2 regions of the Hahella chejuensis KCTC 2396 genome follow, and region 2 is predicted to be linked to the other one. Evidence: predicted binding sites of a transcription regulator. Region 2 holds the regulator's gene; the other holds the start of a gene.
The links. The regulator PhoB, encoded in region 2, activates phosphate uptake and scavenging genes when phosphate is short. The targets are predictions, from matches to a motif close to TGTCATANNNNTGTCANA.
Positions count from the first base shown of each region.

Region 1: HCH_RS29395 (PhoX family protein) is a predicted target of PhoB. The motif match lies at 6,319-6,336, and genes of this name have one in related genera.

Region 1 covers NC_007645.1:6,635,515-6,650,963, reverse strand. The annotation lists gene HCH_RS29430 (SGNH/GDSL hydrolase family protein) at 236-892, shown strand; gene HCH_RS29425 (MBL fold metallo-hydrolase) at 831-1,664, opposite strand; gene HCH_RS29420 (GlxA family transcriptional regulator) at 1,780-2,718, shown strand; gene HCH_RS29415 (hypothetical protein) at 2,740-3,237, opposite strand; gene HCH_RS29410 (hypothetical protein) at 3,612-4,058, shown strand; gene HCH_RS29405 (tetratricopeptide repeat protein) at 4,083-4,847, shown strand; gene HCH_RS29400 (ABC transporter substrate-binding protein) at 4,856-6,121, opposite strand; gene HCH_RS29395 (PhoX family protein) at 6,399-8,369, shown strand; gene HCH_RS29390 (BamA/TamA family outer membrane protein) at 8,377-10,107, opposite strand; gene HCH_RS29385 (LysR family transcriptional regulator) at 10,416-11,321, opposite strand; gene HCH_RS29380 (zinc-binding alcohol dehydrogenase family protein) at 11,440-12,468, shown strand; gene HCH_RS29375 (hypothetical protein) at 12,820-13,257, shown strand; gene HCH_RS29370 (GNAT family N-acetyltransferase) at 13,421-13,909, shown strand; gene HCH_RS29365 (hypothetical protein) at 14,111-14,785, shown strand; gene HCH_RS29360 (aminoacyl-tRNA deacylase) at 14,934-15,440, opposite strand.
Region 2 covers NC_007645.1:753,624-769,072, forward strand. The annotation lists gene HCH_RS03425 (alpha/beta hydrolase family protein) at 19-915, shown strand; gene HCH_RS03430 (histidine triad nucleotide-binding protein) at 963-1,325, opposite strand; gene HCH_RS03435 (FAD-dependent monooxygenase) at 1,478-2,764, opposite strand; gene HCH_RS03440 (substrate-binding periplasmic protein) at 2,865-3,662, opposite strand; gene HCH_RS03445 (aminoacyl-tRNA deacylase) at 3,704-4,231, opposite strand; gene HCH_RS03450 (OmpA family protein) at 4,404-5,690, opposite strand; gene HCH_RS03455 (mechanosensitive ion channel family protein) at 5,770-6,588, opposite strand; gene HCH_RS03460 (class I SAM-dependent methyltransferase) at 6,953-7,627, shown strand; gene HCH_RS32950 (VanZ family protein) at 8,104-8,502, opposite strand; gene HCH_RS03470 (DUF2971 domain-containing protein) at 8,530-9,345, shown strand; gene cysZ (sulfate transporter CysZ) at 9,398-10,171, shown strand; gene HCH_RS03480 (response regulator) at 10,287-11,165, shown strand; gene phoR (phosphate regulon sensor histidine kinase PhoR) at 11,172-12,500, opposite strand; gene phoB (phosphate regulon transcriptional regulator PhoB) at 12,557-13,249, opposite strand; gene ubiA (4-hydroxybenzoate octaprenyltransferase) at 13,386-14,288, opposite strand; gene HCH_RS03500 (monovalent cation:proton antiporter family protein) at 14,338-15,449, opposite strand, start outside.

The DNA of each region.
Region 1 (15,449 bases), 1.3 Mb from region 2:
GCGTATACTCGGGTTGAAGGGGACCGCTTCACGCGGAAATTATCTATGCTGAGAAGGGAACTGTATAGAAAGCCGGCTTGGTAATTAGCGGTTAATTCTGAGAAATTCGCCGCATCCGCCTAGGGTAAACCCTTTCCCCACTGGTTAAACCGGGAATAGTGGGCTATCTGTTTTAGCAGAGAAGAAGGAAAAGACTTTTGGTAGTGGGCGTTCGAGAGGCGAGTAGAGCAGGGTTATGGCTAAAGTAAGCGCGATAAATACGCCGGTGCACGTGGTTCTGGTCGGCGACTCCATATTTGATAATGCATCCTACGTCGATGAAGGCGATTCCGTTGTGGAGCAACTCCAGGCGGTGATGGGCGATGACGTCACCGTGACTCTGATCGCGGTGGACGGCAGCGTCACCACGGATGTATCTAAGCAATTGGCGGACTTTCCCGACGACGCCTCTCACGTCATCGTGAGCTGCGGCGGCAATGACGCCCTGAGCGTGATTAATATTCTGGACGCCCGCGTTAACACAGTCGGCGCGGCCATGCGCGCGATGGACCGGGAGCGCGACGCCTTTCGCTCCAACTACAGCAACATGCTGGAGGCCCTGCTGGAAAGAAGCCCGAATCTGGTGGTCTGCACCGTTTACAACAATATCCCCGGTCTGGGAACGGAAACCGTGGCCGGGTTGGCGCTGTTCAATGAGATCATTCTGGAGGAAGCCATCGCCAGACGGCTCCCTGTCATCGATCTGCGCAACCTTTGTCAGGACGTGGGAGATTATTCCGCCACGTCTCCCATTGAACCCTCCGCTCAGGGCGGCAAGAAAATCGCCAAAGCTATTCAGCGGGTAGTGGCGCTGCATGCGTTTGGGACGGGCGAGACTCGCGTCTATGTTTGATATCGGCGCGCCAGCTTTCCCCGTCCTCCAGAATAACCAGTTGGTCCTGTAATCCTTCGCGCTCCCGTCGCGCCCGCAGCTCTGCGCGAGTGACCGGACAGTGATCCAACGCCTCCAGATGGTTGGCCAGCACGACCCCGCCGCTGAGCGCGCACATTCTGCTCACGTCGTCCGCGCCCATAATAATCTCCCCACCCAAATCAAATTGCGCGCCGCCGGCGGGCATGACGATCACGTCGGGGCGATAGGTTTCGACCGCCCGTTCGATGACATCGGTGAAAATCGAATCGCCGATAATGTAGAGCGTTGGCTGGCCGGGAAACGCCATCACATAGCCGAATCCATGGGCCATAAAGCGGCCGATCAGACCTTCGCCGTGAACGCAGGGAATCGGCGTGATCCGTCCGACCAGAAACGCCTGACGGGACTGATTCTGTATTGGCTGGACAACCAAGCCTTTGTTTTTCAGGTACGCCGCATCCTGCTGCATGCAAAACACGGGGATGCGCCGTTCTCTTAGCCACTTCACTCCCGCCCGGTCAAGATGATCGAAATGCCCTTTTTGACAGTGGGTGATCAGGCAGTGGGTGACTTTCTCCAGGATTTCCGGCGCGGTTGGCGGCAGGCCCACCAGTGGGTTTCTGCGTCGAGTGCGGGTGGCGTACTTCAGCGACGGAATCGCGCCCTGCGGCGCCAGCATGGGGTCCACCAAAATGGCCATCTCGTTTATTTCCACGAGGAGAGTGGCGTTGCGCAACTGTGTGATGATCATGTCCGGGCTCCGGCTGTCTGTTAGCGTTGGACTTATTGTAGGGAGTCCAGACAATGGCTAGCATGTCTATCTAAGACATAAAACATACATTTTTGGACAGAGTGGCGAGACCATTATGAATATCGGTTTGCTTTTATATCCCGGATGCATCGCGTCAGGATTGCTTGCGTTGGCGGATATCTTCAAAGCGGTAAATCTGCGTTTGCATAAGCCACAGTTCGAGGTGAACTGGCTGACCCTGTCCGGTGAGACGTTTGAAGTGGGGAATGGCGTCAGCATCGCCACCAACAAATTGAGCGACGCGAATCTGGGCGCGTTGGTCGTGCCCGGCGCCTGGCGGGATGCGACCACGGTGGTGACGGCGCAGGATAACGCGCTGGTGGCGGCACTGAGCAAGCTGCCTGATCAGGTAATGCTATTAAGTTATTGCACGGGCGTATGCCTGGTTGCAGAAGCGGGCAAGCTGACCGGGCAGGCTGCGACCACCACATGGTGGCTGGCGGAGACCGCCGCAGACCGCTTTCCCGGTGTGCGCTGGAAACCGGCGTCCACGGTGGTGATGAACACTCGCAACGCCACCGCGGCGGGCGTTAACGGCTATCTGCCGCTCGGTATGGCGTTGATTGAGCAGCATTGCGGTCGCAGAGTGGCGGAGGAAATACAGAAGTACATGGTGCTACCCCGGTTCAAGGAGCGTCACACCCCATTTCAGGGGATTCCCGGCCTGCTGCAACAAGGGCCTTTCATGCGCGCGGTCGCGTTATGGGTGGAGCAATGTCCCGCCGAGGCGTTGACCACGGAGGCGTTGGCCGATCACCTCAACTTATCCAGCCGCACCCTGGCGCGACGGATAAAACGGGAAACCGGCTACAGCAGCGGCCAGCTCATGCGGTTGATCAAACATAACCAAGTCAGCGACGAACTCATCGCTACCAGCAAGTCCATCTACCGGATCAGCGATGAGCTGGGCTTCGCCGACGACGCCACCCTGCGTCGCAGTTTCAAACAACTCACCGGCGTTACCCCAAGCGAATACCGACAGCGGTTTGAATAACCGTTTTCAGAAGATGCGCTATTATTCCGCCGGTCCAGTTTGCGCGAGATCATCCTGATAATCCGCAAGAATATGCTGGTCCAGCAGCTCCAGCCGAACCTTCAACGCCTGCGCGTATTCAGGCGTCGGCGGCGCATTCACCGGAATCAGATTCTGCACCGACTCGCCTTGCTCCACCGCCGCCACCCATTCCTCCATGGCTCCGATATAGCCATCCAGGGCGCAGGCGGCATTGGGCGCGTCTTCCGTGGTGATATACGCGGTTGGCAAATCGCCGGTAATCACCCAGACCCATTCATCCACCTCGGGCCGCGCCGGGCGAATCTGAAAAAGAAACACCCCCAGAATGCCTGGCGTATACATGCCGATATAAGACTGCAAAACCTCCTCACACCAGTTGTAAAAAGCGAGCTCATCCCCTGCAGCGCGCAGAAGCTCGGAAAAATCGTCTTTATCCTGTGAAAGCGTTTTTAAGTAAGCGGAGGTTTCCACCACTTTACTCCTATCGACATAGTGCAAGTCAGACTCCTGATAAGCTGTCCCATTAAAATCAGCGCCTTTATGCCAAAGTTATTCGAACAGGGAAAGAGCCATCGACTGGCCTCAAGCGAAAAGAAGCGAATAAATCGGGACACAAAACCCCCCGTTCGCCCTGAGCTTGTCGAAGGGCCTCCCAGAGCGCCAACGAACCCACAGCAAAGACTAATCCAATACAACTCCCACTCACACATACTTTCATCCGTCGGGCCACCCTATGCCCCGTTCGCCCTGAGCCGGTCGAAGGGCCCCCCAGAGCGCCAAAGAAACCCCCGGTAGCCCAGACGCCTTTGCCTGAACCAAACAGCTAACCCTATACTCACCGGCGCAATAAAATACATAGGACGCAAGCAAGCGTGTGGAAGTTACTGAAGTACCTGTCTCTAGCCGTTTTTATATTCGCGCTCCTGGCGGTGACGGCGCTGGCGTATTTATGGACGACCCGTGAACCGGATGAATGTTTTATTCCTGATCAATACAGCCTGCTAAGCTCCAAAGACACGAACGGCGACGCTTATCAGCTTTATTATGTCGTGGCGGGGTGGGCGGATAAGCTTGAGTTTTTGACACTGTATCGCGGCGACCTTGTCTACGATAAATGCGGTGGCGTTAGTTCCGAAGCCCTTGATAATGTTGATATCGACAGAGGACCCGAGGGCGCGGCGAATCAAGCGCCGACCAAAATTATTATTGAAGGCGAGCGGATACGTATTGAGTATGCGCCATTGAGCGAAACGATGACGCCTGTGTCTGAGTTGCCAGTCGAATGGCGACGTCCCTCGAAGAACGCGGAGAACTTATAGACGGGCTAGTACATGAACAAAAGAGTGACATTAAAAAGCGTCGGCGCTCTCCGCCGGCTGCGCGGAATTGCGGCCTTGTGTGCGCTGCTCTGGGCTGCGGCGACCTTTGGCGTTGAGAAAGACGTTGATCAACAAAAAGTACTGGCCTATGTGGAGAAGCTGAGTGAAATCAAGTCGCCGCAACAGGCGCTGGATTATTGGCGTTCACTGGAGCCGGAACTGGGCGGAACAGATGGGCGTTATGAATACTGGCTGGGAAAAATCTACCAGGACTTGCAACAAAATGAAGCGGCGCTGCAGGCGTTTAACCAAAGCGTAAAACTCGATCCCGGCAATCGCTGGCCCTACCTCAAAATTGCTGAGCTGGGCATTCAGCAAGGCGCCTACGAGGCGGTGGAATCGTTGATGAACAAGCTCATCAACGCCTATCCCGACTGGTATCTCGCCCCTCTGACCCTGGCGCAGTCCTACTACGCCAGCGGACGCTATGACGACGCGGTGAAAGCCGTGACGACCTCCCTGAAGATCGAGTTGACCCTGGAAGGCTACGTGCTGTTAAGCAAGGCCGCACTGGAGACCAAAGACTATCTCACCGTCGTCCAGGCTGGCGTGACAGCGCAGGAAAGCGATCCTCAACTGCAACAGGACCCTGAACTGTCCGAACGCATTGTGCAGGCGTTGATTGGCATGGAACGCCGCGACAAAGCCGCTGTCTATCTTGATGGCCAGAAGTCCGCGTTGCCTGCAGAGACGATTCGGGCGTTGCAGGAAAAATACGGGCTTAAGTAATTCCAGCCTCAGCAGTCCACCGCTGCATGCACGCCTTGATAAGCGTCGATACGGGCTTTTTCCAGAGCGTTGACGGCGCGTTCCACATCGCCGTGTTCAATAAACTGGCTGAAGATGCGGATGGCGTCGTCAGCCATGCTTTTTGGCGTGTCGCGGTCGAAGAATTGTGCGAAGCCGTCGCTCTCATGCAGCACTTTGAGGCCTTCTTTTACGAAGTAAGTATCCTGCGCCTGAGCTTTGATGTTGACCGGAATCATGAACAAACCGCTGGTGAGCAGCTCCTGAATGTCCGGACGCGCCAGAAAGGCTATCAGTTCGTTAGCGTAGGGTTTGTTGGCGGCGGCTTTGCTGAGAAAAAAGATATCCGTGGGGGCGTCTTCGTAATTCGGCATGTTATCGGCGATGCGGGGAAAGGGGAGAAAGCGTATGGCTTCCTTAACTCTTTCGGGGATGTTGACGAGGGCGGTCTCGGCAAAATTCCCGGTGAGAGTGAAGACGGTTTTGCCGCGGTAGATTTCCGGGAACACGTCCCTCCAATCATGCTCCGCCGCGCCGGGAGAGAAATAACCGGCGTTGATCAATTCCGCCCATAACCGCATGGCCTTAACGACCCGGCGATCCCAATACGGCACGCAGCCGCGGGTAAGCGCCTGATGAAAAGCCAGACCATTCAGACGCAAGTCGATATAGTCGAACCATCCGGCGGCGGGCCAGAAGTCTTTTGTGCCGATGCCGAAACAATACACGTTATGCTGCTTCAATACGCCGCAGACCTTTAGCAGCTCACTCCAGGTCTGCGGGGGCTCCAGATTGTACTGGACCAGGGTGAGGGCGTTGTAATAGAGCCCCCATTGATAGTAAGCGAAGGGAATGGCGTAAACCTGTCCGTTATGACTCACCGAGGCCTTGATGCCGGGCTTGAACTGTTCGTCCAGCTTCTCTTTGTTCCAGATGGCGCTGATGTCCGCCACCAGATCTTTGCGCACCAGACGATACAGGCGCTCACCCGCGCTGCCGAAGTAGATATCCGGCGCGTTGTCGCCGCCTTTCTCCAGCCAGGACAGGGTGGAAAGCTTGAACTCCTCGTCGTATTTAGCGATGACCTCCACCTTGGCCCCTGGGTATAGCGCTTCAAAGCGGCGCACGGTTTCAATGACGCCTTCACGGGCGTCGCCGGAGGCGGTTAGCAATCCCACGCCGAGTTTGAGAGGCTCCGCCGCTGCGGGGAGCCAGATCAGCAGACCGCACATGGCCAGCAGGACGCGGTAGATCATTACAATTCCTTGTGACAGGAGTCTGTGTACGTAGTCGTTGCAGACAAATAGAAGGAAGCTATTTGTCTGCCTGATTAATAAGTATATGCAGAGGTCGCCCATGTCGCCCGGACTCAGGCGGGACGCCATAAAGTCGACATTTTTTCGTCGGCGCGCCGACAGGGCGTTTAACTGATTGTTGAGGAATGAAATCTGTTTGTAACCATGCTGTCACCTCTTTCCGGTATTTCTGGCCCACTGCGTTCTGAAGTGAACTCTGATGAGAAGAGGTTTGAGTATGTCCAACATAAAAAAATTCGAATTCGACAACTCCGGAATTGATCCAGTCACTAACTTTTCCGGAAACCGCCCTTTCGCTTCCGTGCTTGAAACCCGCATCGCCCGTCGCACGGTTATCAAGGGCGGCGTTAGCGCCGCTCTGGCGGGCATGCTCGGCATGTCCCTGGTGGGCTGCAGCAGCGATGACAACGGCGATGACCCTGATGACAACCAGGGCCCATTGCTGGGCTTCACCGCTATCGCCACCAGCGTCGCCAACGAGGTGAAAGTGGCGGCCGGCTACACCGCCACGCCATTCGTTCCCTGGGGTACGCCCCTGACCGGCGCGCTGCCTGAGTATCTGGGCGACGGAACCAATACCGGCGCGGACCAGGAACAGCAAGTGGGCATGAACCACGACGGCATGCACTACTTCCCGATTGATTTCAAAGAAGGCGGCTCCAGCTCGGAAGAAGGTTTGCTGGTGATGAACCACGAATACATCGAGCCGGACTTCCTGCATCCAGACGGCCCGACCGAAGTGGGCGGCGCCCGTCCTGAAGCGGAAGTGCACAAAGAAGTGGCGGCCCATGGCGTCAGCGTTATTCATATCAAGAAGACCGCTGGCGTTTGGGATATCGTGCATGGCAGCCAGTACAACCGTCGCGTGACCGGCGCTACCGACATGGAGTTGCGCGGACCGGTGCGTGGAAGCGATTACGCCGTCACTAAGCACAGCAACGACGGAACGCTGGCCCGCGGCACGCTGAACAACTGCGCCATGGGGCACACGCCTTGGGGAACCTATCTGGCCTGCGAAGAGAACTGGGCGGGATACTTCAAGAGCGATGACGATCCCAAGCCGCGCAACCTTTCCCGTTACGGCGTGGGGAGCAACTCCCGCTATGGCTGGGACACCGTGGCGGGGGTGGACGTCTACGAACGTTTCGACGCCAGCAGCAAAGGCGCCAGCGCTGCGGACGACTATCGCAATGAGCCCAACACCTATGGCTGGATTGTGGAAATCGATCCGTTCGAACCGGCTTCCACGCCACAGAAGCGCACTGCGCTGGGCCGCTTCGGCCATGAAGGCATCATCTTCGGGCTGGTGGAAGAGGGCAAACCCATCGTTTGCTACTCCGGCGACGACTCCCGTTTCGAATACATCTACAAGTACGTGTCCAACCAGGCCTACTATGCGGACACCGCCAGCGGCGCGCTGCTGGACGACGGCAAGCTATACGTGGCCAAGTATAACGATGACGGCAGCGGCGAGTGGCTGGAGCTGTCTCATGGCGTCAACGGCCTGACGGTGGATAATGGCTTTGCGGATCAGGCGGATATTCTGATCAATACCCGCACCGCGGCGGATTTCGTCGGCGCCACGCCGATGGATCGTCCAGAGTGGGGCGCGGTGCATCCGACGACCGGCGAGGCGTACTTTACGCTCACCAATAACAGCCGACGCACCGAAGATCAGGTGAATGCGGCGAACCCACGCCCCAATAACCAGTACGGCCATATCATTCGCTGGCGCGAGAACAGCGGTTCCGTCACCGCATTCCAGTGGGATATCTTTGTGCTGGGCGGCCCCGCCGGGACGGCGACGCCAGGTGAGACCGCGGCGCTGGTGACGCTGGACGACAGCAACAAGTTCAACAGCCCGGACGGTTTGTGGTTCGACAAGCGCGGCGTATTGTGGATTCAGACCGACACCGGCGGAACGGAAGAATTCGGCAACGATCAGATGCTCGCCGCCGATCCGTCCACCCGTGAAATCCGCCGTTTCTTCACCGGAGTCGTGGATTGCGAAGTCACGGGCGTGACCTCGACGCCGGACCTGAAGACCATGTTCGTCAATATTCAGCACCCAGGCAGCAAGAACGGCGACGGCAGCTATACCAGCAACTGGCCGGACGGCGGTTCCGCCCGTCCCCGCGCCGCAACCGTCATCATCACCAAAGACGACGGCGGCGTTATCGGCAGCTAAGCCTCGCTCAGAACGTCTGCCGGCCGCGGATGAGGAATTGCACGCCATCGATTTCCTCTCCGCCGCCTTCGTCCCGGTCCAGCGGGACGGCGATATCCAGGTGCAGGACGCGAGTCACCTGGATACGGCTGGAGGTCAGACGCAGACCGATCCCGACATCGTGCAGGACGCCGTTGTTGGGACCGTTATCCTCACCGGGAAACCACGCCCGCCCCATGTCCACGAAGACCGCGCCGCCCAGGCGAAACAGTTCGAACGGATGCCAGTTGGAATAATAACGCCGCTCCAAAGTGAGCAGAAAGCTACGATCTCCGGTCTGATAACGTAACGGGTATCCGCGCAGTCCGTTGTCGCCCCCTAAGGTCAGCTGTAAATCCGAGGTGAGGTCTTTGCTGTAAGCCAGATTCAACGCGGCGTACCAGCTGTTCTTGCGCTTGGAGTCAGTACGCAGATAACGGGTCTGCAGGCCCAGGATCAGATTTTCCAGCCGGTCTCCCGAAGGGCTCCAGTAACCGCTCTGGTCGAATTGAAAGTCCGCGAATTGCAGACGCTCTGCAATCAGCGCGCGGCTGATTCCGCTTTTCAGCACCCACTGATCTTCGCTGGCGCCGAAAGATTCCGACGACCAGCCCAGACGCGCATATAGCTGCAGGCCGGTGGGAATATCCTCGATCTGTTGGATCTGGTTGAAGTTGTAGGTCTGAAAGTAAAGGTCCTCTCGATACTCGTAACCGATCCAGGGATAACTGAGGGTACGGTCCTCGGGAAAGGGATCGGGGGGCGTTTCCCCCGCTTCTTCCGAAAAGTCGTAATGGGCGTATTCATAGCCGTAGAGCAGACGGTGATCGCTGAATTCTCCGCCGCCGATGGAATGGCCGCTGAACAGGTTGTAATTCTCCAGACGCTGCTTGAACTCGCTGACGCTGTCGCCCCGGTAATAGAGCTTTTGCGTCAACTGCTCACGGTTGTAGCCGACGCCGCCGGACCAGTTGGCGCCCACTTTATAGAAAGGTCGCACGAACTGAGCGGCGCGACGATAGCCGTCGCTGTTTTCCGAAAACGTCAGCTGCGAGGACCAGCGGGAGCCAAGCAGGTTGGGGTCCTGATAATCAACGGTGAAGCCGGTGCGGGATTCATCTTTCTTATGGCTGAAAGCCAGGCGTTTGCCATACCCCAGAAAGTTCTCGTCGGTCAGGCCCAGTACGGTGGTGTTCTCGCCGCCGCTGCGACTGAAACCCAGCGCGGGAAGCAGCGTCCATAAGTCCCGGGTGACCACGGCGACATCCACGACTCGCCCACACACGCGGAAGGGCCGCACCCAGGCGTTGTACAGGTAGGATTTGTCCCGTAGAGCGCGCTCGCTTTGCTGCAGCATATGCGGGTCGTAGGGATCGCCGCTTTTGAACAGCAACTGATAACGGGCGGTTTCTTCTCGGGTGCGAATGTGCAGGGCGTTGGCGGTGCGGTAAATCCAGTGATCCTCTTCCGGATCAGTGGCGTCGAAAATCTCCCGGTTGAAGACATAGACCTCGCCAATCAACGCATTTTCCGGGATGGTTAAGCCCAGTTCCTGTCGCAACTGCTCCCTGGGGTTATCAAAATCCACCTCGCCGGGCTGAATCTCCGCATACTCACAGACCAGCCCGGCTTCCTGCTCCGCTAAGACCTGAGCGGCGCAGCAACCCGACGTTGCGGCGAAGAACCAGCGAAAAACTCGGTGAAGTGAGATTGGGCTCATTACGTATCCATCGAGAGAAAGTCCTGGCGGTTAAGCGGTTTTTATTTATAGCTTAGCGGTTTATGCAGCAAGATGGAGCCTCAACTTTACCGCCTGATGACTGAAATAATCGAGATCAACCGTTCGCCCTGAGCCTGTCGAAGGGCTGCGTTCCTGCTGCGTCTCAATAATCGGAATCAGCCGTTCGCCCTGAGCCTGTCGAAGGGCTGCGTTCCTGCTGTGTCTCAATAATCGGAATCAGCCGTTCGCCCTGAGCTTGTCGAAGGGCTTCCCAGAGCATAAAACTGAATCAGAACTGAAAAACATGCCTATTCCACCGCCGCCAACGCCGCCGCGCATTTCTCCCGCAAGAAATCCCGCAGCAATAGCGCGGCGGGCGTCACCTGTTTTTTACCGGGACAGATCAGATACATGCTGATTTCCGCGCAGGCATATTGGGTGAGGGTGGTGCGGACGCGGCCGTGCAGCAGATCTTGGCACATGTCGAGCATGGACTTGTTGGCCAGACCCACGCCGGCGACGGCCCAGCGGTGTACCGCTTCGGCGTCATTGCTGATGCGGTCGCCATTGACGTTGACGGTGATGCGTCGCTCGCCGTCATGGAAACCCCACTGGTCATAGGCGCGCTCATCCACCAGATACAACAGGCAGTTATGGTTTTGCAGGTCTTCCGGCGTCAGCGGGTCGCCGTAGCGTTCGAAATACGCCGGCGAGCCGCAGATGATGCGCCGCGTGCGCACGATATTGAAGGCGACATGGTTGGAGTCCGGCGGCGCGCCGTAACGCAGGGCGATATCCACGTTCTCCCGGTTGATGTCCGCCACCCGATCTGTCAGCTCCAAACGCAATACAAGGTTTGGGTGCTGCGTCTGAAACTCGTCCAGCCAGGGCATCAGCAGATTGCGGCCAAAGTCTGAAGACGCGGAGATACGCAGGGTTCCGCCAATTTCGCCTTTCTTCGCCAGTAACTCCCGCCGCCCGGTATCGAGTGCGTTCAGCGCCGCCCGGCAGTGTTGCAGAAAGCTTTCTCCTTCGCCGGTGAGGCGCAGGCTGCGGGTGGAGCGCACAAACAGTGCGGTATCCAGGCTTTGTTCCAGGCGTTTGATGGCGGCGCTGGCGGCGGCGGGAGTTATATCCAGTTCCCGCGCGGCGGCGGTGAGGCTGCCGTGCAGAGCGGTCTGGTGGAAAACAGTAAGGTCGTTGATGGAGGTCATTTTCAAAAAATATTTGAAAAAGAAACAACTAATAGGCTGTTTTTCGTTAACAGTCAATCCACGAGAATGCCTTATCGCCGCATTACGGCCCTGAATTCACCTTCACAGGAACACGAATATGAAAGCTATTGGTTATCTGCAAGCGCAACCCATCGATCATCCAGAATCGCTATTGGACATCACCCAGCCTGATCCGCAACCTCAGGGACGCGACCTGTTGGTGGAGATCAAGGCGGTGGCGGTCAACCCTGTGGACGTGAAAGTGCGTCGAAGCATGTCCGCGGAAGGCGACGCCCATAAAGTCATTGGTTGGGACGCTGCGGGCGTGGTGAAAGCTGTTGGAGATCAGGTCAGCCTGTTCAAGCCCGGAGACGAAGTGTATTACGCCGGCTCAATCGCCCGCCCCGGCACAAACAGCGAACTGCATCTGGTGGATGAACGTATTGTCGGACGTAAGCCATCCAATCTCGGCTTTGCGGAAGCGGCTGCGCTGCCGTTAACCGCTATCACTGCCTGGGAAATGCTGTTTGATCGTTTGCAGATCAGCCAGAAGGGAGCAAGCAGTGAAAACGGCGAGCCCGTCCGCCTGTTAGTGGTCGGCGCCGCTGGCGGCGTGGGCTCCATCATGCTACAGCTGGCGCGCAAACTGACTGACGCGGTGATCATCGGCACGGCGTCGCGTCAGGAAACCCGTGATTGGGCCCTGGCCATGGGCGCGCATCATGTGATCGATCATCGTCTTCCATTGCATGAGGAGCTACAGCGCATCGGCATTGACGGCGTCACTCATGTAGCGAGTCTTACCCACACGGAAAAGCACTACGACAGCATCGTTCAGGCGCTGGAGCCGCAGGGGCGGCTGGCCATGATCGACGATCCTTCCACGCCGATCGACATCATGCCCCTGAAACGTAAGAGTCTGTCTTTGCATTGGGAGATGATGTTCACCCGCTCTTTATATGAAACCGCAGATATGATTGAGCAGCACCGCTTGTTGAATCGCGTGGCGGAACTGGTCGAGGAAGGCGCTGTGCGCACGACGCTGAAGCAGAACCTGGGCAAGATCAATGCAGAGAACCTGAAACGCGCCCACAGCCTGATTGAGAGCGACGCCGCCATCGGCAAAATCGTGCTGGAAGGATTCTGACACTTTTGATCGCCTCGGTGTTTCCGTATTGCAACCGCCCGATGCCCGGCTAAGCCGGGCGTTTCCGCTGTTTCCAGCGCCCCTCCGTAAAGTTCAGTTACTTTATTGCAACGGCTTTATAAGCGTTGCCTAGGACTCCTCTTGTTTTTCCTGGATTGAAGCCTGCTTTGATCTTCTTTTCTGTCGATTTTGTTTTATTCAATTTATTGTTTTTAAAAGAAAAAATATTTCTTTTTGGTTTCTTTTTCAGTTTGTCCGCGATATTCAGGTTTCCTGGTATGAAACTTGAATTACTCCCAACAGTTTTCGTTGAGTCGTTGTAGCGCCGCAGAATGTAAGAGGAGGCTTTTTATGCGAAAGGCGACAGTTCTTGGTTTTCTGGGCGCTTGGCTGGTGGTTGGGATGGCGCAGGCTTCTGTCATCGGGGAAGCGGAAGAGGCGACTTGGAGCCCGTCGCAAATCCATGCGGAAGAAATCGCTGCGCGGCGTCGCGCTTCGGAGCATGAGCATCGACAGGAACGAACGTCGAGCGAGCCGGACGTCTGGCTGGAAGCCTATGTGCAGGAAATGTTTCAGGTGGAGGCCCGCACGCCGAGGTTTGTGGGCGCTGAGCCGGTGATCAAACCTTATTGGTTCACCCTGCTGCTGTCTGATGTCGCTTCCGTGCGTTGGTTATTCTCGCATATGGGCGGCAACCTGTGGGTGATCGACCACAATGGTCCGGTGTCGTTCGTACCACAGCCGTCTACGCTGACGACGGGATTGCGAAATAAGCGTAAATATTGTTAAGACTCCGGGGCTTGGATGTGTCAATATAAGGGCCCCTCAAAAATATTCCGAATTATTAAAGAGTTGCCTGCGCCGGTCCGTTCCGCTCCGTCTTCCTGCGGACGGGCCGGCTTGGGGCTTGTTTTGCTAACGATTCGCCAAGGTTTGGTGTGAAGTATCGGCAATGAAGATTAGGCGAGCTTTCTCGGAAGAGTGTGTTGTATTGAGTGAGATCGCCATGGAGAGCAAGGCGGTCTGGGGTTATTCCCAGGAGTTCATGGACGCCTGCCAGGCGGAGCTGACTTATTCCGAGGACTATATGTCCCGACACACGGTATATACGGCGGTCGCCCGCAGCGGTGAAATCGCCGGTTTCTATTCTTTGCGCGCGTTATCTCCGGTATGTACGGAAATGGACGCGTTGTTCGTGCGCCCGGACTACATGCGTCAGGGCGTCGGTCGCGCTCTGATCGAACATGCGGTGCTGTGGGCCTATCAATGCGGTTATCACCTGATGATGATTCAGGGCGACCCTAACGCCGCCGGTTTTTACCAGACCTTTGGCGCGACTCTGATCGGCTATGCCGACTCCACCCGTTTTCCCGGTCGTAAGCTGCCTTTGTTCCAGATCGCGTTGATCGATCAGGTCTCCGCAATCAGCGCCTCTTTGTAATCCTTTCGTAACCGTTCCCCGCGTTTTTGTGTCGTTATTGGCGCTCTATGTGATTATTTTTTGAACTGCGTCACAAAAAGGACTAATTTATAAGACATCAACAAGAGTCTCTATCAGTAGCGAATTGTCTGACGCCTGACTGATGACGATGAGTTCCAGTAAGGCGCTGACGCGACAATAACAATATACAGGCTGAGGATTATGGAAACTCTCAATGCGGTCATTACTATCGCCAGCGTCGTGCTGGTGTTGAGCGGCGTCGTGTTGTTTTTCGGCGGAAAGCTCGCCAACCATGGCTCGGAAGCACGCCAGAGCGGCGTCTACGCAAGCTTTAATACGCCCACTCTGGTGTTGCTGCTGGCGGGCGTCGGCATCGCGCTGACGCCCCGGCTGACCCAGAACGGTCAATATGGATTCAATCAATTGCCTGCGCCGGCGGCGGGGATCGAGAACATGTCCGCCTCGTCCACGCAGATCGCCGATGTCGCGCAGTCGGAAAGTCAGCCGCAGGTCTCCATTCAAGCGAAAGCATCTATATTAACGGCGGGCGGCTATGAGTTGATGAGTTACTCGCGCGACAACAAACAGATGCATCTTGTGGGCGGCATGGATCTGTATGCGCTCAAAGCTGACCAATATCAGATCTTCGTTGAACTCAACGCCTACGACGACCAAGGCCTGCGTGACATCTACACCGGCAGCGGGCTGCTGTACTTCGACGGCGCCAACTGGATGCTGGAGATGGAGGGCGGCGTAGGGCCGGCCATGTTGACGCAGCGGGAAACCCCCGTGCAGCTGACCAAAGAGGGAGACTTTATCGTCCTGGCTTATGAAGCGGACGGGCGCTCTTACCACTTAATCTGGCTGCAGGATTGAGCGCCCGGGCGGGGTTCACTATTAATCAGGCAGACAAATAGCTTCCTTCTATTTGTCTGCAACGACAGGGCCTGCACAGGTCTGCCCCTGTCTCCCGCGGCCCGTCCATGCGCCTGATGATTAACATGCCAATATCATCGCCATATTATTAACGTCCGAACATATGAAAGGCGGAGGGGCTGCCGATAGGCGCGCTGAAGTCGCCATGTTTGCAGTCCCGCACCAGCGTTTCGAATTGCTGATGATTCATGTGAATCAGATCCCGGTGATCGCCCGCCTCCAGATATAGCTCCGCTGAACGCAGCAGCTCATCATCGACGATAGTCTCCATCTGATAGGCCAGCCCGACGGCGGGAATGGCGCCGAGGGAGCAATCGTCGAACAAGGAAGACAGGGATTTCTCATCCGCCAGTTTCAACCCTCGCTGCACGAGGGCGCCCAGCTTCCTCATCTGAACTTTGTTGATGGCGGGAAGCACCGCCATGAGATGGCGACCTTCGTGATCCTCCATCACCACGGCCTTGGCCATGTTCTTAAAGGGCACATGGGCGGCGATGGCGGTCTGTACGGCGCCTTCGCTATAGACATGGTGGGTGACGTCATAGGAGATCTGTTGATTGTTGAGGTACTGTCTGACTCGGTAGGCAATAGACATTTTCTCGTC
Region 2 (15,449 bases):
GACTAGAGAACCTTCGCCATGTCCCCGTCCCCTGAAATCTTATCGGTCAGTAGCCAGGACCAAGTACATTCCACGCTGTCTCTCTATCGCACAGAGGATGCATTGGCTCCAGTGGTTGTCTGTATGCCCGCTATGGGCGTGCGAGCCAGCTTCTATGCGCCTTTGGCGGAGGCGCTGTCCGCGCGCGGCCTGCACTGCGCAACGGCGGACCTGCGCGGACATGGCGGCAGCTCAGTGCGCGCATCCCGGCGCACTAATTTCGGTTACTACGAAATGATTCAGTATGACTGGCCGGCAGTGTTGGACTGTGTGAGGCTTCATTTACCGGATTCACCGATCTGGCTGCTTGGCCACAGTCTGGGCGGTCAACTGAGCGCCCTTTACATGGCGGAGCAGCCGGGGTCCGTAGCAGGCCTGATTTTACTGGCTTCCTGTAATGTCTATTACAAAGGTTACGCCAAACCTTTGAGGACTCTCGTCAGCACGCAATTTCTTCGCGGCGTCAGCGAAGTACTGGGTTATTTGCCAGGGGATCGCATTGGTTTCGCAGGGCGGGAGGCGCGTCGCCTTATTCGCGATTGGGCGCGTAATGCTCGCACTGGTGATTATTACCCGGAGCGCAGCCCTATTAATTATGAGCGTCTTTTGGAGGCGGTCACCAAGCCTGTGCTGGCGATTTCATTCGAGTCCGATGAACTGGCTCCGGCTGAAGCCGTAGCGAACTTGTATTGCAAAATGCCTTCAGCGGAGGTAACGCATTGGCGTCTGACGAATGCGGATTTTGGCGGCGCCTGCGTTGGGCACTTCAATTGGATCAAACACTCCGAGAACTTGGCGCAGCGTTTAGGCGGTTGGCTGAATGAGCGTAATGCCTTACACCCTGAGTCGACGTTGACGGCCCCGCAGGAAAGCTAACAGGGTAAGCCCGCGCCTTACCCTGTCCATAGCTTGAAAAGGCAGGCCTAGACTTTGAGTTTGTCCGTATAGGGCGGCCAGCCCAGAGGTTTCCCCGCCAGCACATGGAGGTGAATATGGAAAACGGTTTGGCCTGCGCTTTCGTTACAGTTCATCACCACCCGGTAGCCGTCGTCGGCGAACCCTTTTTCTTTGGCGATTTTGGCGGCGGCGATGTACAAGTGGCCCACTAACTCCCGGTCTTGTTCTTCAATATCGTTGATCGTGGCGATGGACTTTTTGGGAATGACCAGAAAGTGCACCGGCGCCTGGGGGTTGATATCGTTGAACGCCAGACAGAATTCATCCTCGTAGATAATATCGGCGGGGATTTCCCGTTTGATGATTTTGCTGAAAATCGTTTCAGACATGGTCTTGCATCCTTTGGCTGGGTTACTTGTTGAGATGTTAATAATCAGACGCATGGATGCGCCTGCGCGGCGGCTAGCCGCGGGAGACAGTGCCTGACATGGGCAGGCGCTGTCGTTGCGGACAAATAGAAGGAAGCTATTTGTCCGCCTGATTAATAACGCGTCAGCGGACGTTCCGCCTCGGCGCCATTCAGTCCCATTGCATAGGCGACGACCTTGCGCTTCGCCGGTCCCAACAAGCCAGCGAGGCCAAGACCAAGGTTGCGCGCCAACTTCACAGGGGCCAGATTGTTGCTGAAGGCGTAATAAAAACCATCCATCAGCGTCATCATTTTAAGATTCTCTCCCCGGCGCAATCGTTCATACTGGCGGAGCGTCTCAAGGTCTCCAATGTCCGGGCCACGTTCAGCGGCTTGCCGAATGACTTCCGCAAGGGCGGCGGCGTCCTGAAAACCCAGGTTTACTCCCTGTCCCGCCAGAGGATTTATCGTATGCGCTGCGTCTCCCGCCAGCGCGACGCCCTTCGCCACATAGTGTTGGGCGTGCCGTTTCACCAGTGGGAATGAGCCTTTGCCGAGCACATGGAGCAGCTCCGGTAACTGCCGGGGAAACTCTTTGCGCAGAGCACGGAGAAAATCGTCTTGAGAGAGTTGTTGTAAAGCCTTTAACTTGGCGGGCTGGTCGTACCAGACCAGTGAGGCGTAGGCGACGCCGTCAATGGCGCACAAAGGCAAAAACGCCAGTGGCCCATGGGGCCGGAACGCCTGCCAGGTAATGTCCTGAGGCTCTCCTGCTATGGCTACGCTGATCACCAGGGCATGCTGCTCATAGGCGTCGCTGAGCAGCCCAAGCTGCGCTTGCTCCCGAACCATGGAGGAGCCTCCGTCTGCGCCGACGATCAGGCGTCCGCGCAGTATGCTCTGATCGTCCAGCGTGACTTCGGGAAACGTTTCGCGAAAGTTGATGGCGCGAATGCGTCGCCCGCTGATTAGCGTTGTGTTTTCCGCTTGCTCGACCACGCGCAGCAGGGCTAATTGAATGACCCGGTTCTCAACGATATGACCGAGATGAGTGTGGCCGACCTGACGAGAATCGAACTCTGTTTTATTCACCACTGACGAAAGCCGCTCGCCAAGGGGATTACCCAGCTTTTCCCAAACAGCCAGGCGCTGATAGGGGTGGGCGCGCATCTGCAGCACGCGCTCCCAGGCGCCAAGTTGGGTCAGGAATTTCTCGCTGGCGAAGTTGATGGCGGATACTCGCAGGTCCGGCGTCTCGTCAGGGTTGAAAGGGACGGGCGGCTCCCTCTCAATAACCGCGATTCTTAACACCGTGTTCTTTAACGCCGCGGCGATGGCTGCGCCGACCATACCTCCACCGACGATAATAACGTCATAGTCAGGGGTGTCGCTGGGTTGGGAAGAAGCCTTGTCTGTCATAGTAGTATCAATGCGTTGCGGGCGGCTGGATAAGCCGGGAGCCTAATGATAGAGGAAGTGGGAAGGGGACTGCAAAGCCTCGGCGCCTGCGTTGGAGACCTTATTCGTCCGCCATGGAAGGGGGCGTATGGGTAAGGATATCCAATGGACTCTCGGCTATGCCGTAGCGTCGGTATATGGTCGCCACCCATCCGCTTTGCAAAAGCTCCGCCAGGGCGGCGTTGAAGTCGGCGACGATGACTTCGGCGTTGTCCAGGTTGCGACGCACCCCCATATGCAAGGGGCGATGCACCAGGGGGAGAGGCAGTATTTTCAGGCTTTCGCTAAGCCTTTCATCATGGTTGATGAGGTTTTGTAGAATTCTGACATCCTCTACGGTCAGATCCAGACGCCCGACAGCCGTCATGTTGAGGGCGCTCTCCGTTGTGTTGACTGTGACCTTGTTCAGTGATGTAGAGAAATCAAACGGACTCCAAAAGCGGGCGCCTTGGCGCACGCCAATGCGGGCGCTGGTAAGATCGCTCAGGCGCGAAGGTTTGAATGTGCTTTCTGTCGGTGTGGCGAAGCCAATGACGTTGACATAATAAGGGGAAGAAAAGACAAAGACTTCTTCTCTTTCCAGGGTCCACCAAAGCCCAATCATGACATCGACTTCTCTGAATTCCGCTGCGCGCAACAGACGTGGCCAGGGCAAAATCTTAATTTGCACTGGATAGCCTGCTTTATGGAAGGCGGATTCCACGATTTCCGTGGCCAGGCCGCGGTGAGGCTGGTCTTCATCCAAGTAGGGCGGCCAGGGAGGACCGCCCAGGACCAGAGTCGGTTTCTCCGCGTTGGCGAAGCCCGCATGCAGCCATAACGCCGCCAGCGCTAGCGTCAGATATTTATATATCGGCAACGCTGCCGGAGTACGCTGGCGAATATTGAAGGCTCCAGGTGTCAGGCGTGCCTGTGGGCGCGTTTGCGGCCTTGTCGCACACGTTGTAGCGGTGGACTGTTAGGCTGAACGAACCCTTCATTCATGATCAGTGGCCGCGCTAATTCGACATACGCGCTCATGGACATGCGCAGAATCTCACTGTGAGTGCCCGCGCTGAAGGCGATTTCTTCATTATTGCGCAGATGCTCGTCCATATAGACGGACATGCCGTACAGATTGCCGAAAGGAGGGATAGCGCCGACTTCACATTCCGCAAAATGGTCTTTGAAGTCTTCTTCGTCCGCCAATTCTATAAAATCCGTACCCATCGCACGCATGAAGCGGTCCCAGCGAATGCGCGATGTGGCGGGCATAACCGCCATCGCGAACTTGCCGTCCATCATGACAATCACGGTTTTTGCGAGCATCTTCCCGCAGATATGCGCGGACTGAGCAATCTCCTGGGCGGTATAAGCGGGGGAGTGCTGTATCGACACATACCGGACTTGGTGTCCATCGAGGAAGTTCTTCAGAGATTGTACAGGCATAAGCCACCTCCAGCCTGGATAAGAAACATTCGCTCTTATTAATTAAGATAGCCTATTAAGTTGCGATTGCAGCAAACAGAGGGACTGAAAGTTGGGAACTGGGTAACGGAAGGGAAAAAATTAAAGGGGAACCTGAGTTCCCCTTAATTGGATTTATCTGGCGAACGAGCCGTTATTGATTGGTTTTAACGGTCGCTTCCACGACGCCGACAACGCGACGGTTGGCGCTGCGGCCATCCGCTGTATTGTTGTCGCCGATTGGACGGGTTTCGCCATAGCCAACGCTGGAGATTCTCTCGCCAGCGATGCCGAAGCGCTCCACCACCATCTGACGCACAGCGCTGGCGCGCTTCTCGGACAGCTTCTGGTTGTAGGCGTCTTGGCCACGGTCGTCAGTGTGACCTTCCACAACGGCTTTAGTGTCTGGATACTGACGCATGAACTCCGCCAGTTTTTCCACTTCAGATACGAACTCATCTGTAATTGCGGCTGAGTTGGTCGGGAACGTCACGTTCAATGTAATGGTGACTGTTTCGCTCAGCTGGATGCGGCAGCCGCGGTTATCCACTTTGGCGCCATAAGGCGTGTCTGGGCATGCGTCCAGGCCGTCAGTGATGCCGTCGCGGTCGGTATCCAGCGGGCAGCCTCTGCTGTCGACTTTAGCGGCAGCTGGAGAGTTCGGGCACTGGTCTTTTTCATTCGGCACGCCGTCTGCGTCATCATCGCCGACAACTGGGCAGCCCGTAGCGTCTACGCGCGCACCGGCTTTGGTGTTGGGGCACTGATCCTTGTCATCAGTCACGCCGTCGCCGTCCGCGTCGCCGATCACCTCACATCCGCGAGCATCGACTGTGGCGCCGTAAGGCGTTCCAGGACAAGCGTCCTCATCGTCGTATACGCCGTCGCGGTCGCTATCTTTAGGCGCTGGCGCGGCGGAGGCGAACATGTAGGTGAAACCCAGGTTCAACATGGCGTCTTTCGTTTCGTCTTCATCGCCATATACGCCGCGGGCGTCAAAGCGCACGTCCATGGAGTCGCTGATAGCATGCTTGATGCCGGCGCCCAGATTGTACTGGGTTTCCTCGTCTTTGCCGCCGCCATCGTGTTTGAATCTATAATTGCCTGCGCCGCCGACTAGATATGGACGCCAAGCTTCGCCCTGGTTGAAGTGGTAGAGCGCATCCACGCGATAGAACACGCTATCGAGGTAGCCGGCGTTATGCTTGCGTTCCAGGTCCGCGGCTCCAATCAGGACTTCTGCGGAAATGGCAGGGGTGAAGTTGTATCCCAAACCTGCGGCTAAACTGGGATCGTCTTCGATTTGGCGCTCATGGTCGAAAAAGGTATAGCCGAGCAGGCCGGTGAAATAAGCGCCTTCTTCGCGACCGTCGGCGAACGCCGGCTGCGTGGAAGCAATAGCGCTCATCAGTAAAATGGATGGGAGTAGTTTTGCTTTCATTGCCACCTCTTTGTGTAATCTATACCCGGACCTTGTCGGCCCGGGGGAACTTTCCAAAATAAAACAGGGATTAAGGGAGTTATTGAGTTTCTTGATAAATGTGGACATCCCTTTGTGGGAACGGAATGGTGACGCCTTCTTCGTCGAAGCGTTTTTTCACATTCTCATGCATATCGAAATACAGCGGCCAATAGTCCGCAGTGGCGACCCAGGGACGCACAGCTAAATTGACGGAGCTGTCCGCCAGCGCCAATACGGCGATAACGGGAGCTGGGTCTTTCAATACGCGGGAGTCGGCTTCAAGCATTGATTTAATTATATTTTTCGCCTTGTCGATGTCGTCGCCGTAGCTGATGCCGAAAACCATGTCCACACGTCTGGTTGCTTCCGCTGCAATGTTGATCAAGGGGTTATTGGCCAGGTTGGAGTTGGGAATAATGACCCGGCGATTGTCCGGGGTCATCAAAATCGTCGTGAAGATCTGGATTTCCCTGACCGTACCGATATAGCCAGCTCCATCTATCACATCGCCAACCTTAAAAGGCTTGAACACCAGGATCATAATGCCGCTGGCGAAGTTCGACAGGTTGCCCTGTAGAGCCAGGCCTATAGCCAGACCGGCGGCGCCTAAAACAGCGATAAAGGAAGTCGTTTCAATGCCCACCATTTGCGCCACGCTGACCAGCAACATCGCCTTGAGGGCAACTGATGCAAGGCTGTGAACAAACTTGGTGAGTGTTGGATCAAACTTCTTCTGCAGGCGATCGTCAGTGAACTTGAGCGCCTTGCCGATCAGCCACATACCTACAATAAGAGTAATAATGGCGAGCAACAGTTGCGGCGCGTACTCCATCACCAATTCGACGCCCTTATCTAAATACTGATCTAGGTTCTCCATTGAGGACTCCTTAGCGGTTTTAGTTCTTATGCGTCAGCGCCCGCCACCTGGGATGGGTGGGGTTGGGTATTGCGTTGCAAAGGATGACGGCGAGCGCGCGGACATTGAAGCCAGACTTGCGCTAGTCTAGCAGAAGCCGGCGCTCTGCCAAGCGCTTTTACGCCAAGAATCCTGGCCTTAGCCGCGCAATAAGTGCATTTCCGTAGGCGTGACGAAAATCTGACGCAAATTCCAAGCTAGAGCTTACGAAAAGTTTTCATAACCGGATTCCCTCGATTTGGCGCTATTTGTGACATAATAGGCGCTATTTCCTGGAATTTTCGTCTTATTCGATAATCTACGTTCAGTAGCGGATTAACTTCTCATGTCGGACTTATTACTGCCTTTGCTGCAACGCACGTTGCCTCGCAGCGCTCTGCGGGTGGCTGCGCCACCGCTTATTCCTGAAGTTCGTCTGTATTTATTCGACCCTGCGGTGATGGAAGGGCCACTCTCTCATGATGAGGCCCAGGCCGTCGTCGCCGAACCGGCCTATTGGAGTTTTTGTTGGGCCAGCGGGCAGGTGTTGGCGCGATATATTCTCGATCATCCTGAGCTTGTAGCAGGTAAAACGGTGTGGGATATCGGAACAGGATCGGGTTTGGCGGCTATCGCTGCGGCGTTGGCTGGCGCGTCAGTTGTTCTGGCTTGTGATCTGGATTCGGCTGCGCAAGTCGCGGTGGGGGAGAATGCGGCGCTCAATGGCGTGCGGGTGAGGGTATGTGAGACGCTACCGACCGCCGACAATCCTGATGTGATCACTGCGGCGGATGTTCTCTATGATCGAGACAATCTGCAATGGTTGCCGGAATGGCGGGATAAAGCGTCTAAAGTGCTGTTAGCGGATTCGCGGGTGCGTAATCTGGCTGCGCCTGGATATGAGCTGAAGAAGACAGCATCCGGCAGAACGTTCCCTGATCTCAATGAGTTCGACGAGTTTAATGAAGTGAGAATTTACGAGAGCGGACGCCATATCCAAGACGAAAAAAAAGGCGACTAATCAGGTCGCCTCATTTGGAATAGGTTTTGGATTCCCATCCGCCGTTCCTTGGTAAAGCGCCATCCTGTGCGCCAACTTTGTCCTATTTTATTCCTGGATTAACTCCAAAAATTCCCTCAAGCATCATTCCTTATCCTTGCTTCCCTTCGCTTCCTGCGAAGAAACCATCCTGGCTGGATTCCATTTCCTTGTCTGCCTTGACGGTTGTAAATATACCTCGGGCCGAATGACGTTTTGGTGACAATCATCAAACGCGGGTGCGCCGCTTAACAAGGTCTGTTTATTAAAAGTTATATAAAACAATGTGTTATGAAATATCTCAGCAAGTGAATCCGTAATGATTACAGTAACTTCCGCTAATTTCCTACGTCTTTGTGAGATATCTCTTACAAACTTTTGGGCTGATTTCTTACTACTAATACATTAGTGCATTTTCTGTAGAAGCCTGCTTATTGAGGAAATTCTCCCCGGCGGCTTCAGTGGGAGACTTTGGGTGGACGGGCGGAGACCACCAGCCAGTTCGCCAGGAATACGCCCATCGCAATGCCGATAGTATTGGCCACAATATCTCCCAGGCTTCCATCCCGATAGGGAATCAAGCTTTGCAGGCCTTCAATGAGTAAGCCATAGCAAGTCATGGCGATAAAAACATGAAAGCCCCGGCTATTTTGGTGACTCCACATGGCCATCCCGCTCATTACGGCGAAGGAAAACGCATGTCGTATTTTATCGTTAACCGTTCCCAATGGTGTGTACTCATTGGGCGTGAGTGCGATGACGAGTCCTACCGCCATAAGTGCGTAGAAGGCGACGCGGGCGGGCCAATGCCCTCCAAGAAGGATCAAGCTTTTATATAATTGAGACAATCTGAACATGCGGAAGCGTTTCCCAGGCATCAAAACATGAAATTATATCTGTACGCCAACAAGCTGAGCATTACCATCTTGAGAGAAGGCAAATTGCCTTTACTTGGGCTGGCTGGCTTACACGACCCTTTTCTGATTCCAGAGCTTCCCGTGGCGGCGCCCCCTGTCAGAGATATCACACAAGCGGAGTTCGTGGCGGAAGTAAGGAGGCAATATGACGCCCTTCCAGAGGATCTGAGCAGTCTGGTCACGTTCGAGTACTATGTGCAGCAGGCCAAGCATAAGCGTAAAGAGATTGAAGCGATTTTATTGCAGGGCGCAGCGAGCGAACCCTTGTTTCTCAGTCCTCGGTTTTTGCTTTCGTTGGGCGTTCTCAGTCTGTTTGAATCTGTTGAGAGCGTTGCGCTTTGGCGGTTTCAGGGAGATCGCCACCGGGGCGTCGCATTACAGATAGATCCTGGCAAGGCGGGATTTTTGGAAGCGCATTATCAAGACTGCCCGCAGACGTTCAAAAAAGTCGAGTATTGTGATGAGAGGCCGCAAACCGGCGCATTCGGTTTTAGCCCTTTGTTCCAGCGCTCAACGGAGTTTTCCGGGGAGGGGGAGTGGCGCCTGTTGCGTCCGCTGGATACGGGACAGAAGCAAATACAATGGGATGGTGAGGCATTGTCCCTTTGTAAGTTTCCCTCCAACGCCATATCTGCGATCATGTTCGGCTGCGCTGTGGACCCTGAACTGCGGGATGCGTTGACGCAACTGCTTCAGGTGGATATGCGCTACCGTCATTTACAGACATTTCAAATGAAAATGAGCGCGTCCCGGTTTCGCTTGAGTGCGGAGCCTTTAAACTGAGCTTAACGGCGTTTCTCACTAATTTTTTGTATGAGGCAGAAAGGAAAAGAGCGTGAAATTATTCGCTAAAGGTTTTAACGACCTGCTGGAAGGGTTTCGCCTGATTCAGCATCCCAAACTGCGGGTCTTTGTCATTATCCCTTTGATTATCAATATATTGGTGTTTGTCGGCTTTATCTGGGGCATGAGCGCGTACTTCTCCGGTTGGGTGGACGCCATGGTCAGTTGGCTACCGGATTGGTTGTCTTTCTTGCGCTGGCTGGTATGGCTGGTCTTCGCCATTCTGGTGGGCGTACTGGTGTTTTATACCTTTGTGTTTGTGGCCACCCTGGTCGGCGCTCCTTTTTACGGCTTGCTGGCGGAACAGACGCAGAAGCTGCTGACCGGCAAAGAGGTGGATGAAGACACGCCCTGGAAGCAGGTGATCATGAATATTCCCGCCAGTGTTTGGCGTGAGATCAAGAAGCTTCTTTATTATCTTCCTCGTGCGCTGGGGTTATTATTGCTCAGCTTCATCCCTGTGGTGAACTTGGTGTCGCCGTTACTTTGGGCGGTATTCTCCTCCTGGATCATGGCGCTTGAGTTTGTGGACTACCCTGCGGATAACAACAAGCGCAAGATTGATGACGTGATTCGTTTCATGCGCGAGCGTCGCAGTCGGACGCTGGGCTTCGGTTTAGGCGTTTGGGGCAGTACTTTGATTCCTATCGTGAATTTGGTGTCCATGCAGGCGGCGGTCGCCGGCGGCGTTAAATTCTGGCTGGAAGAGCACGGTCAGTTACCTAAAGCGAACCCCGCTTCTGGCGCTGGAGTAGCGGTGAGGTGATCCTGCTGTGGCGGCGTGATAGCTACGCCGCCGCTTAAGTACTGAATAAAGTGGGAATTTTGTCAGACAGTGCTAGCCTTATAGTTATGTGATTAACGGAAAGTGTAGCTCTGACATGGCTTTAAAGGTGTTGGTGGTTGATGACGCGAGTTTCGTCCGTGATATGGTCAAGCGGGCGATGCGAACCTATTTTCCTCAGGTGACGGTGGAAGAAGCCATCAACGGGAAAAAAGCGCAGATCCTGATGAACAAGACGCACTATGACCTCATCCTGTGCGACTGGGAAATGCCGGAAATGTCAGGACTTGAGCTGTTGCAGTGGGCGCGTGGACAAGACGCCTACAAGAAAACGCCTTTCGTCATGGTGACCAGCCGGGGGGATCGTGGCCATGTGGTGGAGGCGGTGCAAAGCGGCGTTTCCGATTATCTGGGAAAGCCCTTCAGTCCTGAAATGCTGGCGCAGAAGGTCAATAAGCAACTGGCCGCCAAGCTTAAACGCGCTGCAGGTGAAAAGTCCTCTTCGGCCCGTCCGGGTTCTGATTCCGCTTCCGTATTGATGCAGGCGTCTGACAGCGCCAAGCAGGCCTCGGCGCCGGCCGTGACGCCAGGACCGTTTGCTGACAGCGCGGCCCTGTTGACTGGCGGCCCCACATCCCCTAAAAAATCAGCGCCGGACCCAACGTCAGGCAAGAAAGCGCTGGCGCAGATTCGTTTTGCTGAATTCAACCTGCCCTGCGTGATAAAAGCCATTACCCTGACGGAAGTGAAGGTCATCGCCAAGCGGGGGCAGAAGTTCCCGATGATCCTTGATCCTGCGGTAGTGGATATAGAAGTCGACGATGGCGAGACCCTGGAGCGGATCAACGGCTACGTGCATATGCTGCAGGCGGTGGAGAAGCGAGTGGATACCGACTTTATCAGCATTGTTATTCGGTTTGTGGATGAAGACCCGGATAAGATGGCGTCGTTATCCAAGTTTATCGCCAAATTCTAGACTTATTTAATCCCTCACGTCCTCGGCTTCCGCCAACGCTTCCGCAGACGCCATGCGGGTGCGCGGGAAGTGGCAGGTAAAAGTGCTGCCTGCGCCGATGTGGCTGGTGATTTCCAGCTCTCCGTCATGATTGATCAGGACATGTTTGACGATTGCGAGGCCCAGGCCTGTGCCGCCAGTGTCTGCGGCCCTTGAAGGGTCGGCGCGGTAAAAACGTTCCGTCAGTCTGGGGATGTGCAGGGGGTCAATGCCGATGCCGCTGTCCCTCACGGCGAAATGCACGCCTTTCTTATCCTCGAACCAGCGCACCCGAATTTCGCCATTGGGAGGTGTGTATTTCACCGCGTTCATAACGATGTTGGAAAAGGCGCTGTGTAGTTGCGTTTCGTTGCCGGTAAGCCCGGCTGCGCTCTCCAGACTCAACTCTATGCGATGGCCTTTTTCCTGACTCAGGGCGCGGGCGTCGTCGCAGATGGCGCGTAGCATGCTGTCCACATCCACCAGCGTGGCTTTGAAGTTGGAGCCGTCATTTTCAATGCGGGACAGCAGCAGTAAATCGTTGACCAGCGCTTCCATACGCTGCGCCTGCTGTTGCATTTGATTCATGGCGCGATTCCAGCGCGGAGGTAATTCGTCGGCATTATCGATGAGGGTTTCCAGATAGCCTGATATGACCGTCAATGGCGTGCGCAACTCATGTGATACGTTAGAGACGAAGTCTCGTCGCATCTCTTCCAGACGGTACAGGCGCGTCACGTCCTGCACCAATAGCAAACGATCGTCTTCTCCGAACAGTGTGATATGAAACTGTAACTTCAGGTTGGGATTATTGGGGGCGTTGAGGATCAACGGTTCCTGGTATTTCTTGGAAGCGAAGTAGCGTTTAAAAATGGGGGTGCGGATCAGGTTATAGATGAGCTGGCCGCGGTCAGTCGGGTACTTGAAGCCCAGCAGTTTCTCCGCGGATTGGTTCCACCAGTCCATAGCGCCCTCGCTGTTGGTCATGACGACGGCGTCTTTAAGGGCGTTGGTGGATTCCTGGATGCGGTCGATCATGGCTTGCAGCCGATCGCGGGAGCGATAGTGCTGAACCTGGAGGCGATGTATGCCATCGAACAGGTCTCCCCAGAGTCCGCGACTTTCGGGAGGGTCTTCCATTTTCGCCTGATACAGCCAGCGATGCATGCGAAACGCCTGGGTGAGCGTCCATCCCAGGTAGGCGGTAAGGCCGAACACTAGCGCCCAGGCCACTGAACCGATAATAAGGCCGACAATGATACAGCCCAGCAAACTGTAAACCAGTAGCCGTACATAATGACGCCAGTGATTGCGCATGCGTTTTATGAATACTTCTTTTGGAATTATTTATTATTTAAGACGGATCGCGGCGCTTATGGCGCTCGAGTCGAAAAGCGATAGCCCGTCCCACGCACGGTTTGAACCAAGTGATGATGACTGGGCTCCAGCGCCTTACGTAAACGTCGAATATGCACGTCCACCGTGCGTTCCTCCACGTAGACGTTGCCGCCCCAAACCTGATCCAAAAGCTGCCCGCGAGTATACACCCGTTCCTGATGCGTCATAAAGAACTGCAGGAGCTTGTATTCCGTGGGGCCCATGTTGAGCGCATCGCCCTTGGCGGTGACGCGGTGGCACACAGGATCGAGGCGCAGTCCTTCGACTTCAATGGGGGTTTCCATGCCTTGTACGGCGGTGCGGCGCAGCACTGCTTTCAGGCGCGCGACCAGTTCTCTGGGGGAGAATGGTTTGGTGATGTAATCGTCTGCGCCTACTTCCAAACCCTGGACTTTGTTGTCCTCTTCGGTTTTGGCGGTGAGCATGATGAGAGGGATTTCGGAGGTGTTCTGGTCGCGCTTCAATCTGCGTGCGAATTCAATGCCGCTGACGCCGGGAAGCATCCAGTCCAGCAGTATGAGGTCCGGCTTCTGATCTATGATCAATGCGTGCGCTTCCCGCGCGTCCCCTGCCTCCAGGTAGTCATAGTCGGCCATTTCCAGAGCGACTGCGATCATTTCCCGGATGGCGGGCTCATCGTCCACAATGAGAACTTGTTTGCTAGCCATGCAAAACACCTTTTTGAATACTCGATTGCCGAATTATTACAACGGCGTTTTGTTACAAGTATATGACAGGCGCTTAATTAATGTGATGGAAATGAGCCCGGCCGCTTATAGCCGGGCAAAGCGAAGCGGGGTAAGCCTAGGGGCGGAATAAAAACTCCAGAACCAAACCAAGGAAAACGGCGGCTCCGACCCAGTGATTGTTGAGGAACGCCTTGAAACAGTGCTGGGAGCTGCGGTCGCGAATCAAGTGTTGTTGATACACAAACAGCACGGCGACGATGATTAGAGACACCTGATAATAAACGCCCAGTTCGTGTTGCGCGCCAACCATGAACAGCACGCCCAGGGTCAATACCTGCAGGCCCGCCACGGCTGCGCGATCCGCCTCGCCAAATAGAATAGCCGTGGACTTGACCCCGATTTTGAGGTCGTCTTCCCGGTCCGCCATCGCGTACATGGTGTCGTAAGCGACGGTCCACACCACGGTCGCGGTATACAAGAGCCATGCTTGCTGTGGCACTGCGTCGAGTTCTGCGGCGAAAGCCATGGGGATGCCCCAGGCGAAGGCCGCGCCCAGTACGACCTGGGGCAGGTAAGTGTGGCGTTTCATGAAAGGGTAAGTGGAGGCCAGCGCCAGCGCTCCGGCTGAGAGGTAAATCGTCAAGGCGTTGGTGAACAGCACCAGGATAAAAGAAACGCCAACTAGAATGCCGAATAAGGTAAGCGCCTCTTTTTCCGTCACCTGGTTCTGCGCAAACGGACGGCCTTTTGTACGCTCGACGTGCATGTCTATACGGCGATCAGCGTAGTCGTTGATGACGCAGCCGGCGGAGCGCATCAGTAGCACGCCGAAAACGAAGATGAACAGGTTTTTGAGTGAGGGGGCTCCTTCTGACGCCAGCCATAGCGCCCACAGCGTCGGCCAAAGCAGCAGGTAAGTTCCGATAGGGCGGTTCAGTCGCGTGAGGCCGATATAAACAGGCAATCTTGCTTTGAATTGCTCCGCTACGGATGGAAGTGGACGCCCTTGGGATTTCATAGCCAAACAGAATCCTGATTTAGTGTGTGGTTTGAAACTGCGTTCAAGCTCAGCCGCCCAGCAACCTGTTTTCCGCCTGTTCAACCTGATCCGCCGAACCATGCAGAATCAGTGTATCGCCGGGCTGCAGAACAAAGTCGCCGGCAGGGTCGAAGAACTCCTCATCTCCGCGCCGAATACTGTCGACATTGCAGGCCGCCAGCTTCATCTGCGCCAGAGTGCGATGACAGCTGTAAGCGCCGTCCGGCAGCGTTAGCGCATGCAGTTTTTCCAGCGGCGTACCGTCAGCGCTGACCAACTGGGAGTTAATGCCCGGGTAATAACCATGCAGCATTTTGTAGCGGTTACGGCGCACTTCCTCAATCTGACGATGGATCTTCCTGGCCGGCGCGCCCATAAGAGTAAGCACTTGAGTCACCAACATCAAGCTGGCCTCCAGCGTCTCCGGCACGATCTCCGTGGCGCCTGCTTCCTGCAGCAAGGGCATCTTGGAGTCATCCGCGGTGCGCACCAGAATAGGCACTTTAGAGCCGGTGGAGCGCACCTTACGGATCACCGCCAGGCTTTTGTCCACATCCGCGTAAGTAATGATAATCAGTCGTGCTCTCTCCAGGCCCAGGGCCTTGAGGATATCCAATCGCTCGGAATCGCCAAAGTGGACTGGTTCGCCCGCGGCGGCCGCTTCTTTTACTCGCACCGGGTCTTTATCCACGGCGGTCATGGGCATGGCGCTACGGCGCATGAAACGGGCGACGGTTTGGCCAACGCGACCAAAACCGCATACGATGGCGTGTCCTTCCAGCTCGGAACAGGCGTCAGTCAGCGCTTCCACACGGGTCTGGGCTATGCCCTGGTCTTTATTGGACGGGAATCTGGCGCTGAGATGGCGAGCCAGATTCATCAGCCAGGGCGTCAGGGTGATGCTGAGAATGACCGTGGTGATCACTACTGCGCCGGCTTGCTTGGATATGAGTTGGAACTTTTCTCCCAGCGCAAACAGGGCGAAGCCAAACTCGCCGCCCTGAGCCAGATAAAGTCCTGTTTTCAGCGCGACGGCTCTGTCTTTCTGATGGCGATAGGCGAGGGCGCCGATCAGCGTCGCCTTGGCCAGCAGGAGCAGGGCGGTGATAAGTAAGATCCACGGCCAGTTGGCGAGCACTT